2 linked regions of the Mesorhizobium onobrychidis genome follow. Each later gene encodes a partner of the first gene's protein in a complex. Links are inferred from orthologs where the notes say so. Each region holds a gene or a part of one and is shown on either strand. Other genes may lie near its edges.

The links.
Region 2: the proteins of dnaG (region 1) and IHQ72_RS26085 are in contact, whole or in part, in a crystal structure (PDB 2R6A), measured with the Geobacillus stearothermophilus proteins. The link is inferred for Mesorhizobium onobrychidis from one-to-one orthologs. Residues at the interface, in WP_049624496.1 of Geobacillus stearothermophilus: Lys456, Leu457, Leu458, Pro459, Ala460, Asn463, Ala464, Leu467, Leu535, Leu536, Ile537, Ala538, Gln544, Glu545, Asp548, Tyr549, His552; in WP_033016901.1 of Geobacillus stearothermophilus: Ser13, Glu15, Ala16, Gln18, Glu91, Leu92, Asp94, Ala95, Val96, Pro97, Thr98, Ala99, Ala100, Asn101, Tyr104, Tyr105, Ile108.

What each region holds. Positions count from the first base shown.
Region 1 is NZ_CP062229.1:2,518,035-2,521,269, forward strand. Bases 319-3,235 are described here. They hold dnaG (DNA primase), read left to right. Parts: upstream 319-748; coding sequence 749-2,722; downstream 2,723-3,235. Other genes in these bases: IHQ72_RS12645 (RcnB family protein), read left to right, coding at 319-593; rpoD (RNA polymerase sigma factor RpoD), read left to right, coding at 3,094-3,235. Outside these bases: more of IHQ72_RS12645, read left to right, coding at 222-318. UniProt on the Escherichia coli protein: RNA polymerase that catalyzes the synthesis of short RNA molecules used as primers for DNA polymerase during DNA replication.
Region 2 is NZ_CP062229.1:5,230,781-5,234,063, forward strand. Bases 304-3,268 are described here. They hold IHQ72_RS26085 (replicative DNA helicase), read left to right. Parts: upstream 304-1,023; coding sequence 1,024-2,514; downstream 2,515-3,268. Other genes in these bases: IHQ72_RS26080 (small ribosomal subunit Rsm22 family protein), read left to right, coding at 304-817; radA (DNA repair protein RadA), read left to right, coding at 2,782-3,268. In the rest of the region: more of IHQ72_RS26080, read left to right, coding at 1-303; more of radA, read left to right, coding at 3,269-3,283. UniProt on the Escherichia coli protein: The main replicative DNA helicase, it participates in initiation and elongation during chromosome replication. Travels ahead of the DNA replisome, separating dsDNA into templates for DNA synthesis.

The sequences.
Region 1 (3,235 bases):
GTCGGAAATGGATGGATCGCAATATGGTTGCATTGCCGGCCGGCTTCCGGATGACCGCGCGGTCAAGTGCAGGCGACACCTTCAGATCCGGTTTGAGTGGAGTGTTGAATTAGCTATTCTAAATATATGAAATCATTACAAAAACGTAATTTTCATGTTCAGTTTCGGTTCATTCTTCGGGCTCTATTGCTTGGGCATCGACAACCAAGGAGTACCCCGTGATGAAACGCATCATTCTTTCCGCAGTCGCCGTCTCGATGCTGGCTGCCACGTCGCTGCAGGGCCAGGCCGCGCCGCTGAACGCGCCGAACGCGCCGCGGTCGACCTACAGCCAGATTGGCTGGAAGGAGCCCGGCAAGCATGTCGACGTGAAGAAGCGCGTCGTGGAGAAGAAGAAAGTCGTCGCTAAGAGGAACCACTGGCGCAACGGCCAGAAATATTCGAGCTGGAAGCGCCACCAGCCGATCCGCGACTATCGCCACTATGGCCTGCGTCGTCCGGGCCGCGGCCAGGAATGGATCCGCGTCGGCAACGACTATCTCTTGGTCAGCGTCGTCTCCGGCATCATCTTCGGCGCGATCGCCGCGCACTGACCGTCAAAACGTCGACCGGCACTATGCCGGAATAGGTAAGAAGGCGGCCCGCAACGGTCGCCTTCTTTTGCCCTGTGAAAACCGGGTATGGTCCGCATTAGGAGTCGTCGGGTTTCGCCGGCGTGATTATATGGAGGACAAACGAGCCGTTCCCGATGCGCTTTCCACCTGCCTTTCTCGACGAGATACGCGACCGCGTGCCGATTTCATCGGTGATCGGCCAGCGCGTGGCGTGGGACAGGAAGAAGACCAACGCGCCGCGCGGCGATTATTGGGCGTGCTGTCCCTTCCATGGCGAGAAGAGCCCGTCCTTCCATTGCGAGGACAAGAAGGGCCGCTACCATTGCTTCGGCTGCTCGGTTTCCGGCGACCACTTCAAATTCCTCACCGAACTCGACGGGATGAGCTTTCCCGAAGCAGTCGAAAAGATCGCCGACATGGCCGGCGTGCCGATGCCGGTGCGCGATGCCCAGGAGGAACGGCGCGAAAAGGAACGCGCCAGCCTGACCGAAATCATGGAAATGGCGACCGCCTTCTTCCAGGAGCGGCTGCAGGGGCCGGAAGGCGCAAAAGCCCGCGCCTATCTGCGCGACCGCGGGCTGACGCCGGCGACGCAGCAGTCGTTCCGGCTCGGCTATGCGCCCGATAGCCGCAATGCGCTGAAGGAGCATCTTGCCGCCAGGGGCGTGCCCAAGGCTGATATCGAGGCATGCGGGCTGGTGCGCCATGGCGACGACGTTCCGGTTTCCTACGATTGGTTCCGCGACCGCATCATGTTCCCGATCCCGGACTCCAGAGGCAAGATAATCGCCTTTGGCGGGCGGGCGCTGGCAGCCGATGCGCTCGCCAAATACATGAATTCGCCCGACACCGAGCTCTTCCACAAGGGCAACGTGCTCTATAATTTCGCCCGGGCGCGCCAAGCGCTGGGAAAGGGGGCGCTGGCCAAGGGCGGCACGGTCATCGCCGTCGAGGGCTATATGGACGTGATCGCGCTGGCGCAGGCCGGTTTCGAGAATGTCGTGGCGCCGCTCGGCACCGCGCTGACGGAAAATCAGCTCGAACTCCTGTGGCGGATGGCCGGCGAGCCGGTGCTGTGCTTCGATGGCGACCAGGCCGGACTGAAGGCGGCATGGCGCGCCGCCGACATGGCGCTGCCGGCGGTTCAGGCCGGCCGCTCGGTGCACTTTGCGCTTCTGCCCGAAGGCAAGGACCCCGACGATCTGGTCAAGGCCGAAGGGCCGGACGCGTTTCGCGCCGTGCTTTCCGAGGCGCGGCCGCTCGCCGACCTTTTGTGGATGCGCGAAACGGCCGGCGGCATCTTCGACACGCCGGAGCGGCGGGCGGAACTGGAAAAGACGCTGCGCGAACTGACCAGCCGCATCCGTGACGAGAGCTTGCGCTACCACTACCAACAGGAAATGCGCGAGCGGGTGCTAAGCTTTTTCGGCGCCCAGCGCGGGCGCCAAGGTTATCAAGGGGGGCGGCAAGATGGGCGGCCCGGCGGGCGCTTTCAGGGCAAGGGCTCAGCTCCTGGCGGACAGTTCGCACGCAGCGGCAATGCCGGTGGACGCGCCGCGATCACCGAAAGCCTTGGTCGCTCGGCGCTGGTCAAGCGCGGCAGCGAGGGGATGTCGGTGCGCGAGGCGACGATCATCGCAGCTCTTGTCAATCATCCGGTGCTGATCGACGAGAATTTCGCGCATGTCGAGTTCCTCGACCTCGCCAACACCGATCTGAAGCGATTGCACGCGGTCATTCTCGATGCGATGGCGCATGACATGGCCAACGACCGCAACGCGGTGATCGCGACGATCGAGCGGGCCGGCTGCGGCGAGATCTGGGCGCGCGTGGTGGCGCTGATCAAACGGGCGCGGCAATGGCCGGCGCTGGAAACAGCCGGACTTGACGATGCCCGCGATGCCTTCAGCCAGGCGCTCCACTTGCAGCGCAGCGCGCGCACCTTACATAAGGAGCTGAAACAGGCGGAAGCGGCGCTCGCCAGCGATCCCACGGACGAAAACTACCGGCATCTCGTCGAGATCCAGGCGCAATTTCGTGATGTGCAAGCAACGGAAGCGCTGATCGAAGGGTTCGGCGTGTCTTCGGGCAGGGCTGGGCGGGTGTAGGTCGACGCTTACGAAAGAGTGATAGTGCAGACCGTGCTTGCGCGTCGAAATCAGCCGCGGCGCTTTAAGTCGGGTAATTGATTCGCTTTTTTCATGCGAATCATGCGAGAGGCGCTTGACCTTCTGGCAGAATGACGGAATCAGGACGATTCGAAACGTTAACCCGCGCCGGCGTCGACGGGAAATGCAGCAATGTGAGGTACCGGTCACTGGACAGGCAGTCAGCCTGCCACAGATACCAGGGTTAATCTGGACTTAACGAGAGATGCAGTTACTGCCCCGGGGAAGCGCGTTCCAGCGCGAGCGCATCTGATTTAACCGGTACGGCAGCTTACGCGGCTTGATACTTGGCCGCTTGGAGAAAATAAAGAATGGCGACAAAAGAAAAGGAAGAGGTCGAGACCGAACGCGAAGGCGCCACCGATGGCCCTCTGCTCGACCTTTCCGACGATGCTGTCAAGAAGATGATCAAGGCCGCCAAGAAGCGCGGCTATGTCACCATGGACGAACTGA
Region 2 (3,283 bases), 2.7 Mb from region 1 along the record:
CAAGGCCTATCTGGCGACGCGGCTGCCGGCGACCTATGCCGCCGTCCATGCCAGCCTCGATGCGGTCAGCGAGGCAAGGCCCGATTATGCGCCCAAAACCCTGCTCGATGTCGGCGCCGGCCCTGGTACCGTGCTTTGGGCTGCGCTCGATCTCTGGCCCGCCTTCGAGCAGGCGGTGCTGATCGAGGCGAGCGCCGCGGTGCGCCGGGTCGGCGAGGCGCTTGCCACTGAGGCGATGACGGCCAGCATCGCCTGGCTGGCCGGCGATGTCACCATCGACCTTGCCGATCTCAAGCCGGCCGAACTGGTTACCTGCGCCTATGTGCTGGACGAGATCGGACCGGCGTCGCTGCCAAAACTCATCGACCGGCTCTGGCGCCTGACCGACGACACGCTGCTGGTCGTCGAGCCGGGCACGCCGGCCGGATGGCAGCGCATCCTTGCCGTGCGCCGACAGATGATCGAGGCGGGCGCGCATGTGCTTGCGCCTTGCCCGCATGAGGCGCCCTGCCCGCTCGCGCCGCCCGACTGGTGCCATTTTTCGCGGCGGGTCGCGCGCTCGCGCCTGCACCGGCTGGCCAAAGACGCCGACGTGCCATGGGAGGACGAGAAATTCATCTACGTCGCCGCCTCCCGCCAAGCTGTTGCCGCACCGCAGGCGCGGGTGATCGCGCCGCCGAAATCGGGCTCCGGCAAGGTCCTGTTGAAACTTTGCGAAAAGGCCGGCAGTGCCGACGAGAAACTGTTCACCAAGCGCGACGGCGATGTGTTCAAGGCGGCGCGGCGGCTCGACTGGGGCGACGCGCTGCCGGAATGATTGGCAGCTATTTTCCTGTTTTGTTCTCGCCCGAGAACGGCTAGGCTCGCCATCTTGATTCGAGTCAATCAAGATTCTTTCCACCGAAAAATCTTGGCTGTGAATCGCGGGCACCAAAGCTGATTGGATGGGCACTGATGCAGATAAGTCATCACCGATTTATCCCGTTCTGATATCGAGAGACCGGGATCGAAATCGGGGACATCATGGCAGAGGCAGCACGAAAATTCGGCGTGGCGGAAACACCGCTCTATCGCGAGGCACCGAACAACATCGAAGCCGAGCAGGCGCTGCTCGGCGCCATCCTCGTCAACAACGACGCCTTCTACCGCGTCTCGGATTTCCTGAAATCCGGCCATTTCTACGAGCCACTGCATCGCAAGATCTTTGAAGTAGCCGCCGAGCTCATCCGTATGGGCAAGATAGCGACGCCGATCACGCTGAAGACCTTCCTGCCTGCCGACGAGAAGGTCGGCGACATGACGGTTGCGCAATATGTCGTGCGGCTGGCCGTCGAGGCGGTCACCGTCGTCAACGCCGCCGACTACGGCCGCGCCATCTATGATCTCGCCACGCGACGCGCGCTGATCACCGTCGGCGAAGACATGGTGAACATCGCCTATGATGCGCCAGTCGACATGTCGCCGTCCGAGCAGATCGAGGATGCCGAACGGCGCCTGTTCGAACTGGCCGAAACCGGCCGCTACGATGGCGGCTTCGAGAGTTTTTCCGATGCTTTGAAAAACGCCGTCGACATGGCGAGCGCCGCCTATATGCGCGACGGCCATCTGTCAGGTATTGCCACAGGCCTGCGTGATCTCGACCACCGCATGGGTGGACTGCAGCCATCCGACCTGATCATCATCGCCGGTCGCCCCGGCATGGGCAAGACCTCGCTTGCTACGAACATCGCGTACAACATCGCTGCCGCCTATGAGCCGGCACCACAGGCCGACGGCTCATTCAAGGCGGCCAATGGCGGCGTCGTAGGCTTCTTCTCGCTCGAAATGTCGTCGGAACAGCTCGCCACCCGTATCATTTCCGAGCAGACCGAAATCCCATCATCGAAGATTAGACGTGGCGATCTGACTGAAGCTGACTTCGGAAAGCTCGTTGCCTACACCCAAGAAAATCACAAACGCCCGCTGTTCATCGATCAAACGGGCGGTATTTCGATTGCTCAGCTCGCGGCTCGCGCCCGCCGACTTAAGCGCCAGCGCGGGTTAGATGTGATGGTCATTGATTACATCCAGCTCATGCAGGGATCGACTGCCAAAGCCTCGCAAAACCGCGTCCAGGAAATCACTGAGATTACCACCGGCTTGAAGGCGCTTGGAAAAGAACTCAATGTTCCAATTATTGCTCTTTCACAGCTTTCGCGACAAGTCGAAAGCCGGGATGACAAGCATCCTCAGCTGTCGGACTTGCGCGAATCAGGCTCAATTGAGCAAGACGCTGACGTGGTGCTCTTTGTGTATCGCGAGGAATACTACATAAAGAACAAAGAGCCTGAGAAAAACACGCCAGAGTACCTCACTTGGGAAACGAAAATGAGAGAGGTTCAAGGCAAGGCCGAGGTGATCATTGCAAAGCAGCGCCATGGCCCAACGGGCACTGTTAGCCTTGCCTTCCAGGGCGAGTTCACCCGCTTCTCCGACCTCGCCGAGGAGGATCATCTGCCGGACAGGTTTGAGTAGCCACTTGTCTGACGTCGCACTAAAGATGCGGGATAGCAGCGCTCTACGGCGCCCCCCTCTGTCCTGCCGGACATCTCCCCCACGAGGGGGGAGATTGGCCGTCACCTACGCCGGCCCCCTTTTCTGCAACGCTGAAAATTGGCGAAGCCCGACGCGCAATCCGATCTCCCCCCAAGTGGGGGAGATGTCCGGCAGGACAGAGGGGGGCGCTGTCCCGCTGCCATATCTGTCATGGGCATTTACCAAACACGACGCGGGCCACGCCTGATGGCCAAATCGCGCATCCAGTTCATCTGCCAGAATTGCGGTTCGGTGCATCAGCGCTGGGCCGGCAAATGCGATGCCTGCGGCGAGTGGAATACGCTGGTCGAGGAAGGCACGTCCGGCGGCATCGGCTCGGGTCCGGCCAACACCCGCAATGCGCGCAAGGGCCGCGCCGTGGTGCTCACGACTTTGTCCGGCGACATCGAGGACGCGCCGCGCATCGTCTCCGGCATCGGCGAACTCGACCGCGCCACCGGCGGCGGCTTCGTGCGCGGCTCGGCCCTGCTGGTCGGCGGCGATCCCGGCATCGGCAAGTCGACGCTGTTGACCCAGGCTGCCGCAGCACTGGCGTCCAAGGGCCACCGCATCGTCTACGTCTCGGGCGAAGAGGCGGTTGCCCAGATCAGGCTGCGTGCGCAGCGGCTCGGCGTCGCCGATACTCCGGTGGAGCTTGCCGCCGAAACCAATGTCGAGGACATCCTCGCCACCATTGCCGACGGCAAGC